DNA from 2 places in the Exiguobacterium sp. FD-YE-25-4 genome. Region 2 is predicted to be linked to the other one. Evidence: a T-box and tRNA genes for the amino acid it is inferred to sense, from the RefSeq annotation. Region 2 holds a T-box; the other holds one or more tRNA genes.
What was found. The T-box of region 2 lies ahead of argS (arginine--tRNA ligase). A T-box ahead of a tRNA ligase gene usually reads a tRNA of that ligase, here a tRNA-Arg.
Positions count from the first base shown of each region.

Region 1: it encodes a tRNA-Arg, which carries the amino acid that the T-box ahead of argS (arginine--tRNA ligase) is inferred to sense. The anticodon was not compared.

Region 1 is NZ_CM168041.1:2,078,534-2,082,816, reverse strand. Features, by position in the region: gene AC13H5_RS10720 (hypothetical protein) at 1-130, shown strand, start outside; gene AC13H5_RS10715 (DUF2179 domain-containing protein) at 226-741, shown strand; gene AC13H5_RS10710 (hypothetical protein) at 804-1,244, shown strand; gene AC13H5_RS10705 (MerR family transcriptional regulator) at 1,302-1,793, shown strand; gene clpP (ATP-dependent Clp endopeptidase proteolytic subunit ClpP) at 1,790-2,365, opposite strand; tRNA gene AC13H5_RS10695 (tRNA-Arg) at 2,517-2,589, opposite strand; gene AC13H5_RS10690 (RNA polymerase factor sigma-54) at 2,713-3,858, shown strand; gene AC13H5_RS10685 (glutaredoxin family protein) at 3,860-4,117, shown strand; gene AC13H5_RS10680 (sugar-binding transcriptional regulator) at 4,230-4,283, shown strand, end outside.
Region 2 is NZ_CM168041.1:326,524-330,806, reverse strand. Features, by position in the region: gene pulA (type I pullulanase) at 1-463, opposite strand, end outside; gene AC13H5_RS01685 (YajQ family cyclic di-GMP-binding protein) at 534-1,025, shown strand; gene AC13H5_RS01680 (metallophosphoesterase family protein) at 1,022-1,600, shown strand; gene argS (arginine--tRNA ligase) at 1,638-3,320, opposite strand; T-box leader at 3,374-3,586, opposite strand; gene AC13H5_RS01670 (GGDEF domain-containing protein) at 3,739-4,283, shown strand, end outside.

The sequences.
Region 1 (4,283 bases), 1.2 Mb from region 2:
GTTCGCGACAAGCCTCTTCCTCAACCAATTGCGCGCGGAAGAAGTATTGTCAGGTGACACGAACGCCATCTATCAGGTCATCCGCAAAGATTATGAACTGCTCACGAGCGTGGATAACTTAGACAAATAATTGCGAAAGGCTGACTGCGGTCAGCCTTTTTTGGTTGCATCCGGCCTTAAAATTTGGAATAGTGGTTATATTGAATTCGAATGGAGGTCGATCCTATGGGGCAAATCTTGCTCATCCTAGTATTACAACTCGTCTACGTACCGGTGCTGACGCTTCGGACCATCATGCTCGTCAAAGGAAAAACGATGATTGCGGGGCTGTTCGGGACGCTTGAGACGCTAATCTATATCTTCGCGCTCGGGATCGTGTTCCAAGATTTGACGACGCTCGGCATGATCGTCTATGCGGTCGGATTCGGGCTCGGGATTCTCGTCGGCGGTTACGTCGAGCGGAAGCTTGCCATCGGCTACAACATGATCCAAGTCCACACGCAAGAGTTCCCGGCCGAGCTCATCCAAAAGATGCGCGACAGCGGTTATGGCGTGACGCATTACCAAGGACAGGGACGTGACGGCATCCGATATCGTCTCGACGTCTTGGCGGCACGGACGCGGATGAAAGATTTGCGGCAAATGGTCGAGGAGTATGAGCCTAAGGCGTTCCTCGTCGCATTCGATCCGATCGACTTTAAAGGCGGCTATATGATGAAAGGGCTTCGACGCCCGAAATGAACGGGACGACTCACGGAAGTGGGTCGTTTTTTCGTGGAACGGGGAATACAAGAACAAAGGAGATGAGCGAGTTGAGACGAAAAGGGTTATGGATCGTCGTGGTTGGGTTGATTCTCGTCGGCGGCGCGTTGTTGGCCACCTCGTTTTGGAAGTCGGAGTCCTCGATCAAACCGCCGCTCCCGACAGTCCGGGTCGGATCGGTGACGGCCGAAGTGAAACAGTCGACGTTCTGCTGGTCCAATGGGGGCGAGGCGGTATGTGAAGACCACGGGTTGCCGGAAGCGGACGACTTGCAGCTCGTGCCGGTCGAGCCGGGTGCCGAGATTGATGTCGAGTTCCATGCCGAGCCGTCGAACGTCTCATTCCATCAAATCATCGATGGGGAGCTCGTACGGTCTGATCCCGTCGTCCCAGACGAACCGGGTGTCTATTTGTTCGAGACGGGCGGGGAGTGGCCGCGTGGGGACAGCCGCTATGTGTTCGGGGTCGAGGTCAAGGAATAAAAGAGTTGACCTGTCCGCTACGGGCGGCTTTATGATCAACGAGAAGGGGGGACGCCAATGATTCAAATCGGAAAAGTGGTCCATCTAACGGGGTTGTCCACTAAAGCAATCAAATGGTATGAAGCGAAAGGACTCGTCCGACCGACTCGTTTAGATAATCAGTATCGGTTATACGGGATGGAAGAAATAAGACGCCTGAACGAAATCAAGTTACTACGCCAAATGGGTATCTCGCTCGAACAAATTCAGACGGCAGAAAGTGTGAGCGAGTTACTCGACAGCAGACTTGATGAGGTCCAACGCGAAATCGAGGCGTTGCGACAAGTCGAGCAACAAATCAAATGGATGCAAACAGGGGGAGATTCAATGAAAGTACGTTATGAGATGTGGGACCGACCGAAAATCGTGAACGGCTATGTATCCGAACTCACCACAATCCCGTTTGTTTGGGAAAAATTGCAACCAGAGCTGACGACAGACGAATCATATGGCGTCTGTTTAGCGAAAGAAGCGCCTTTCCCGGAGTTGGGAAAGGCGCTTTTGGATTAACGCGTCATGACCTTGTCGATGAGACCGTAGTCTTTCGCTTGTTCAGCTGACATGAAGTAGTCGCGCTCTGTGTCGCGCTCGATGACTTCAAGCGGCTGGCCTGTGTTGTCGGCCATGATTTGGTTCAATTTCTCGCGCATCTTGATGATGCGTTCAGCATGGATCTTGATGTCCGATGCTTGACCTTGCGTACCGCCGAGCGGTTGGTGAATCATGATCTCCGCGTTTGGAAGCGCGAAGCGTTTGCCTTTTTCACCGGCTTGGAGCAAGAAGGCACCCATCGATGCGGCCATTCCGATACAAATCGTCGACACGTTCGGTTTGATGAAGTTCATCGTGTCATAAATCGCCATTCCGGAAGTGATCGAACCACCCGGGCTGTTGATGTAAAGTGAGATGTCCTTATCTGGGTCCTCGGCTGCAAGGAAGAGGAGCTGGGCAACGATCGAGTTGGCGACGTTGTCGTCGATCGCACTTCCGAGCAAGATGATGCGGTCCTTGAGCAAGCGTGAGTAAATATCGTACGCGCGTTCCCCGCGACCTGTTTGTTCGATAACTGTTGGAATTAACATTGAATCTGCCTCCTTTATGTAGGTTGTAAACATATCATACCGCTATAGTCAATGTTGGTCAAACGATAGTCATCGTTTTTGACCTATTCCACGGTTTGACGATTCTAAAACGACAAAAGAGGCCAGGCATCTGCCTGACCTCTTTCTTTGATACACCCGGAGAGATTCGAACTCCCGACACCTGGCACCGGAAACCAGTGCTCTATCCCCTGAGCTACGGGTGCATGTTCTCTGACACGATTTATTATACATTTGTTTTTTTAAAAAAGCAATCCTGTTCGTCTCACTTTTTTTTGAGCGCGTTTTCCCGCCTTTCGCTACAATAGGAAACGAGAGGGGTGTGACCGATGCAACGCCAAGAACAACAGCAACTTCAAAAGCAACAACTGACCCAGGACATGGTCAGGCGTCTGCCGGTTCTCGAAGCAGACCGGACCGCGATCGCTTTTCAGCTTGGCCGCTTGTCAAAGCGGAACCCGAACATCGCCATCGGCAGCGGCGCGGTCGAATGGGTGGAGGACACGGCGAGCGGATTCGAGTCCCGTCTGTTCGAACAGATTGAGGAAGGAAGTGGGAACGAGGTCCAACGTATGCTTCAAAAGCGGCTCGTCCTCGCGCTAGACCACCGCGGCCTCTTACCTGATAGTGACTTCGTGCTCGCCCATCGCTTCGAGGTCGATGTGGCGGACGTTGAGGCGGCACGCCAGGCGCTCTTGTTTTTAGAACCGACGGGGATCGGCGCGAAGAATGAGCGGGACTGCCAATACCGGCATGCGATTGAACATGACGACCCGCTCGTCTTGGACGTGTTCGAGGCGCTCGACGCGAACGTTGATGACATCCCGGGCCGACTCGACATCTCGGTGGCCGAGTTCGACCGGGTGACCCGTATCGTGGCGACGTTACCGAAAACACCAATATTATATGAAGGAACCGAGCATATCGTACCGGAACTCGAAGTCGCCCGGCGTGACGATGGGCTTGTGACGACATGGTTCAGCCCAACGCTCGATGCGGCTCGGATCGGGGACGACCGCGAGGCGAAGTGGTGGCACGAGACGCTCGAGATGCGGAACGCGACGCTACATTCGGTATGGACGGTCATCGCGGAACGTCAGGCGGACTGGCTCGACGGCAAGCTCGTCTTGCATCCGTTGACGCGGAAAGAAGTCGCCGAACGGATCGGCAAGCACGAGTCGACCGTCGGACGGGCCATCCAAGGAAAGTATGTGGCGACCGAGGGCGGGGTCATGGCGTGGCGCCACTTTTTCGTCAGGTCCACGGATCATGGGCAATCGCCGTTCATGGTGAAAAAGGCGCTCGCCGAACTGATTCAACAAGAGACGTCACCTTTGAGTGACGCCGCACTCATGCGAGAGTTGGCCCGGATCGGCTATACGGTGACACGACGGACCGTGGCGAACTATCGGGAAGCGCTCGGTTTTGGAAACTCGCGGGAGCGGGAACGACAACTATGGAAAGGAGGGGACTGACATGGTGCTGACATTATACCGGCGTGCCAACTGTTCGCTCTGCGAGGAGGCACTCGTCATGCTCGAATGGCTCATGGAAGACTATCCGTTCGAACTCGAGCAGGTCGACATCACGGGCAACGAAGAACTCGAGGCGAAGTACTTGTTCGAGATCCCCGTCGTCTTACACGAGGGGCGCGTCATTAGTCAAGGGCGATACGATGACAGTAAAGTTGAAGATTTTGTTAAGTATACGCTTACATCGAAAAAAAACGTTTGAAGGGGTTGCAAGACGGAAAGGTCATTGATAAGATGAAGTCGTAGCGGTGGGACGCAAATATAAAAGTGGGACAAAAATTGTCCATGCTTTAAGTCGAGGGGGAATGAGTATGATCCAGCAGCTGATTCAAGTTCAGAAGCAAATCGTTCCCGACATGCTCGATACG
Region 2 (4,283 bases):
CGCTGTCGGGATGGCTCGTCAAATCACGGACATGCGCTTCATAAATGACCGCCTCTTGTGAAGAGTGGAAGAGCGGACGTTCTTTGACCCAATGGTCCGGGTTGAGCGCTGACGGGTCGAGCAGACACCCGCGCTTCCCATTGACACCGACGACTTTCGCATACGGATCGAGCGACTCGACACGTTTGCCTTCGACGGTAGCTTCAAACACGTAAAAATATCCTTCGAATGAAGCGCGGTCGAGTTCAAGGACCCACGTCCCTTTCTCGGCCCGTTCGAGCTCAATCCGTTCGAACTTTCGTGCCCGCGGCGTCCGGTATAGTTTTACGGTCATCTCTTCAGCGACTGGCGACCAGACCCGCAACCGGATGATATCACCTTTAAACGTCACCCCGAGGTCTTTGCCGTGATACGCCATATGGTCTAAATCTACATTTGTCTGTTGATCGATAGTATGTTCCATCTCTTTCACTCCTTCACTACTTCAAATCTGCTATCATTATAACAAAACCCTTGTAAAGGATGGATGAAACATGGCAAAAGACAATTCTTTTGATATTGTGTCAGAAATGAACCTGGAAGAAGTGAAGAACGCGATCCAAATCGCCGAGAAAGAAATTTTAAACCGTTACGACTTTAAAGGATCGAAGAGTGAGATGTCACTCGACAACGGCGACCTCGTCCTCGTATCGGATGACGACTACAAGCTCGAGCAATTGAAGGACGTCATGATCTCGAAATTGATCAAGCGCGGCGTGCCGACGAAAAACCTCGACTACCAAAAAATCGAGCGCGCCCTCGGTGGCACCGTCCGTCAGCGCGTCAAGTTGAAGAGCGGCATCGATAAAGACGATGCGAAAAAAATCAACAACGCCATTAAAGAATCAAAATTGAAAGTGAAGTCGCAAATCCAAGACGATCAAATCCGTGTGACGGCCAAGTCACGCGATGACCTCCAAGCCGTCATGCAGCTCGTCCGTGAGCTCGAATTGTCTGTCGATGCCCAATTTACGAACTACCGATGAAGCTCGCCATCATCAGTGACCCGCACGGTTCGTTTGATGATTTGAAGGCCGTCCTCGAGTCGGTCCGGCGTGAGACGGAGCATATCCTCTGCCTCGGCGATTTATATGAATGCCACATTGGCAAAAAGCGACGGAACGAACGGTTCCACGAAGTGTCCGACGTCGTGACGTACGATCCGGATTACGAGGCGCTGCTCACGTTCCCGAGTCTGCGTGGCAATCAAGAAGAACGGATTGACGAGGTGCTCGTCGTGTCGCATCCAGTTAAGACGCGGATTTCATTATTACCGGAACAGACGACGCTCGATGAGGCGTTGTTCTTGCATGGCCATCAAGTGAACTGGAGTCCGGACTGGGAACCGATCGTCGAGAAAGGCAAGTATCCGCTCGTCTTTATCGGCCACAGCCATATCCCGGGGATTTACCGGAAAGGCCGTTCGATTCCCTGGGAAATCGGGAAACCGTTCACATTGAAGAAAAAACGGTACGTCATCAACGTCGGCGCCGTCATCTTCGACCGGGAATGGTGTTTGTACGATACAAAAACCCGGACAGTCACACGAATGAAGGCATAGGAAAAGGGACCCCCTCAAAAGGGTCCCTTATTTGTGCTTACATTTCTTCTGGAGCTTGAACACCGATCAGACGGAGTCCTTCTGTCAATACGATCGTCACCGCTTTGACGAGGGCGAGACGCGACTGTTTACCAGCATCTTCTTCGAGTACACGGACATGGCCGTAATACTTGTTGAACGATTGCGCCAAGTCGAGGACGTAACGGCTGATGATCGACGGTTCACGGCGCTCATGGGCACGTGTGATCACGTGTGGGAACGCGTTTAGCATCGTCACGACGCCCCACGTGTGGTCGTCATCCGCACCCGTGAATGTCGAGCCGTCGTAGTTGCCTTTACGGAGGAGCGAGTTCGCACGCGCGTTCGTGTACTGCACGTACGGGCCTGTCTCGCCTTCAAACTTGAGCATGCTGTCGAGGTCGAACTCGATGTTGTTGATGCGCTCGTTCTTCAAGTCGTGGAAGATGACCGCGCCGACACCGACCATACGTGCCACGTCGTCCGCGTTCGCAAGTTCTGGGTTCTTCTGGGCGATGTTGCCTTGAGCTTTCTCGATTGCTTCTTTCAGCACTTCCTCGAGCAAGACGATGCGACCTTTTCGTGTCGACATCTTTTTCCCTTCTTGCAAAATCAAACCGAACGGCACGTGATGCATGCCATCGACGAAGTCGTAGCCGAGTTTACGGAGGACCGAGAACAACTGCTTGAAGTGAAGCGCCTGTTCGCCGCCGACGACGTAGTTCGCTTGGACGAAGTTATACGTCTCATGACGATAAACGGCCGCTGCCAAGTCACGTGTTGCGTAAAGCGTCGCGCCATCTTTCTTTTTAATCAAGCATGGCGGCAAGTTCTCGTCTTCGAGTGAGACGACCATCGCCCCTTCACTTTCGACGAGAAGGTTCTTCTCTTCGAGCATGGCGACGATGCGGTCCATCTTGTCGTTGTAGAACGCCTCCCCGTGGAAGCTGTCGAACTCGACGCCGAGCAAGTCGTATACTTTTTGGAACTCTTTGAGCGACTCGTCACGGAACCATGTCCATAGCTCAGTCGCTTCTTCGTTGCCGTCTTCAAGTTTCTTGAACCAAGCACGGCCTTCGTCCTCAAGTTCCGGTTGCGTCTTCGCCTCTTCATGGAAGTGAACGTAAAGCTTCAACAATTCGGCAATCGGATGCTCACGTACCGCTTCCTCGTTGCCCCATTTTTTATAGGCGACCATCAGTTTTCCAAACTGTGTCCCCCAGTCCCCAAGGTGGTTGACCCCAACGACGTCGTAGCCGTTTTTACGGGCGATCTGGTTAATGGCGTTCCCGATTACAGTTGAACGGAGGTGTCCCATCGAGAACGGTTTGGCGATGTTCGGTGACGAGAAGTCGGTCACGATTGTCTCGTTGCGGGTCGCATGCGTCGCATAGTCCGCTTTTTCGTCGAGCACCATGTTGATGATTTCTTGTGACACGACGTCACGGCTCAAGAAGACGTTCACGTATGGTCCAGCCGCCTCGACTTTTGTGAACAATTCATCGTTCAAATCGTTCGCGATATCAGTCGCGATCATGACCGGCGCTTTCCGGTAGGCTTTCGCGAGTTGGAAACAAGGGAAAGCAAGGTCCCCGTGTGCCTCATGTTTTGGTTTTTCAATTAGAGCTTCAATTTGGTCGAGCGTCAACTCGTCCCCGATGACACGGGACAAGGCTTCCGCATATTTGCGTTCATAACTCATTACAATTCCTCCTTATAAAATTTTCATAAAAAAAAACGCCCTTTGCACAGATGCAAAGAGACGGGATGGCCCGCGGTACCACTCTTCTTGCCTGCTTGACGCAGACCGCTTTATCGGTGATAACGGGGGTCCCCCGGCTACGCCTACTAAGGTTCGGGCAGCATCTCAAAAGTGCGTTTCGCGATGTTTGTCAGCCTAGGCTCTCACCAATCCCTAGGTCGCTTTGTTGACGGAACGATCGTTACTCTCTTTTTCATCGACTTTCGTCTATGTGGTTGAAAAGCAATTTCATTATAGAGGATATTTCATATAGACTCAATGCTAGAATTCCGCCATTATGATGAATAGGCAGGACTCAGGCATGATTGTGCCGAATCTCCTACCATACATATCGAATTTTCCCACATAGGAGGGAACCATGAACCATTTTCGCAAGATGTCCGTCCTTGGTTGGAGCATATGGAGTGTTTTACTCATATCGACGATCACCTTGTTCGCCACAGGCGTATTGAACATACCCGCCATCGAGCCGTTGCCGTTCATCTTGATCGCGCTCCTTGTCATCATTTTTCAAATGGACTCCATCGAACGGAAAGGCGTCTACTTCACGTTTTCGGAAAGTATCGTCCTCATCATTTTCTTGTTTTTTGATTTCGAGACGGCGCTTTTCGTCAATCAGATTGGTCTCCTCGTCTTCCAGTTCGTAAACTTGAAACCGCGCGTCGCGCTTCGACGCTTCCGCTTCACGTATCCTTGGAACGCCATCACGTCTTTCTTGGAGATTGCCATCCCAGCCGGTGTTTACTTGGCACTTGGTGGTGTGACCGGTCTCGGCTTCTATTCTCAAGACTCGTTCCTGCCGCTCGCCGGTTTGATTCTGGCCATCATCTTGAACACGGTCGTGCAAAAGTATCAAGTCGGTTGGTGGTTCCGCGTCGACATCCCGGTCCGCGATTTTCTGAG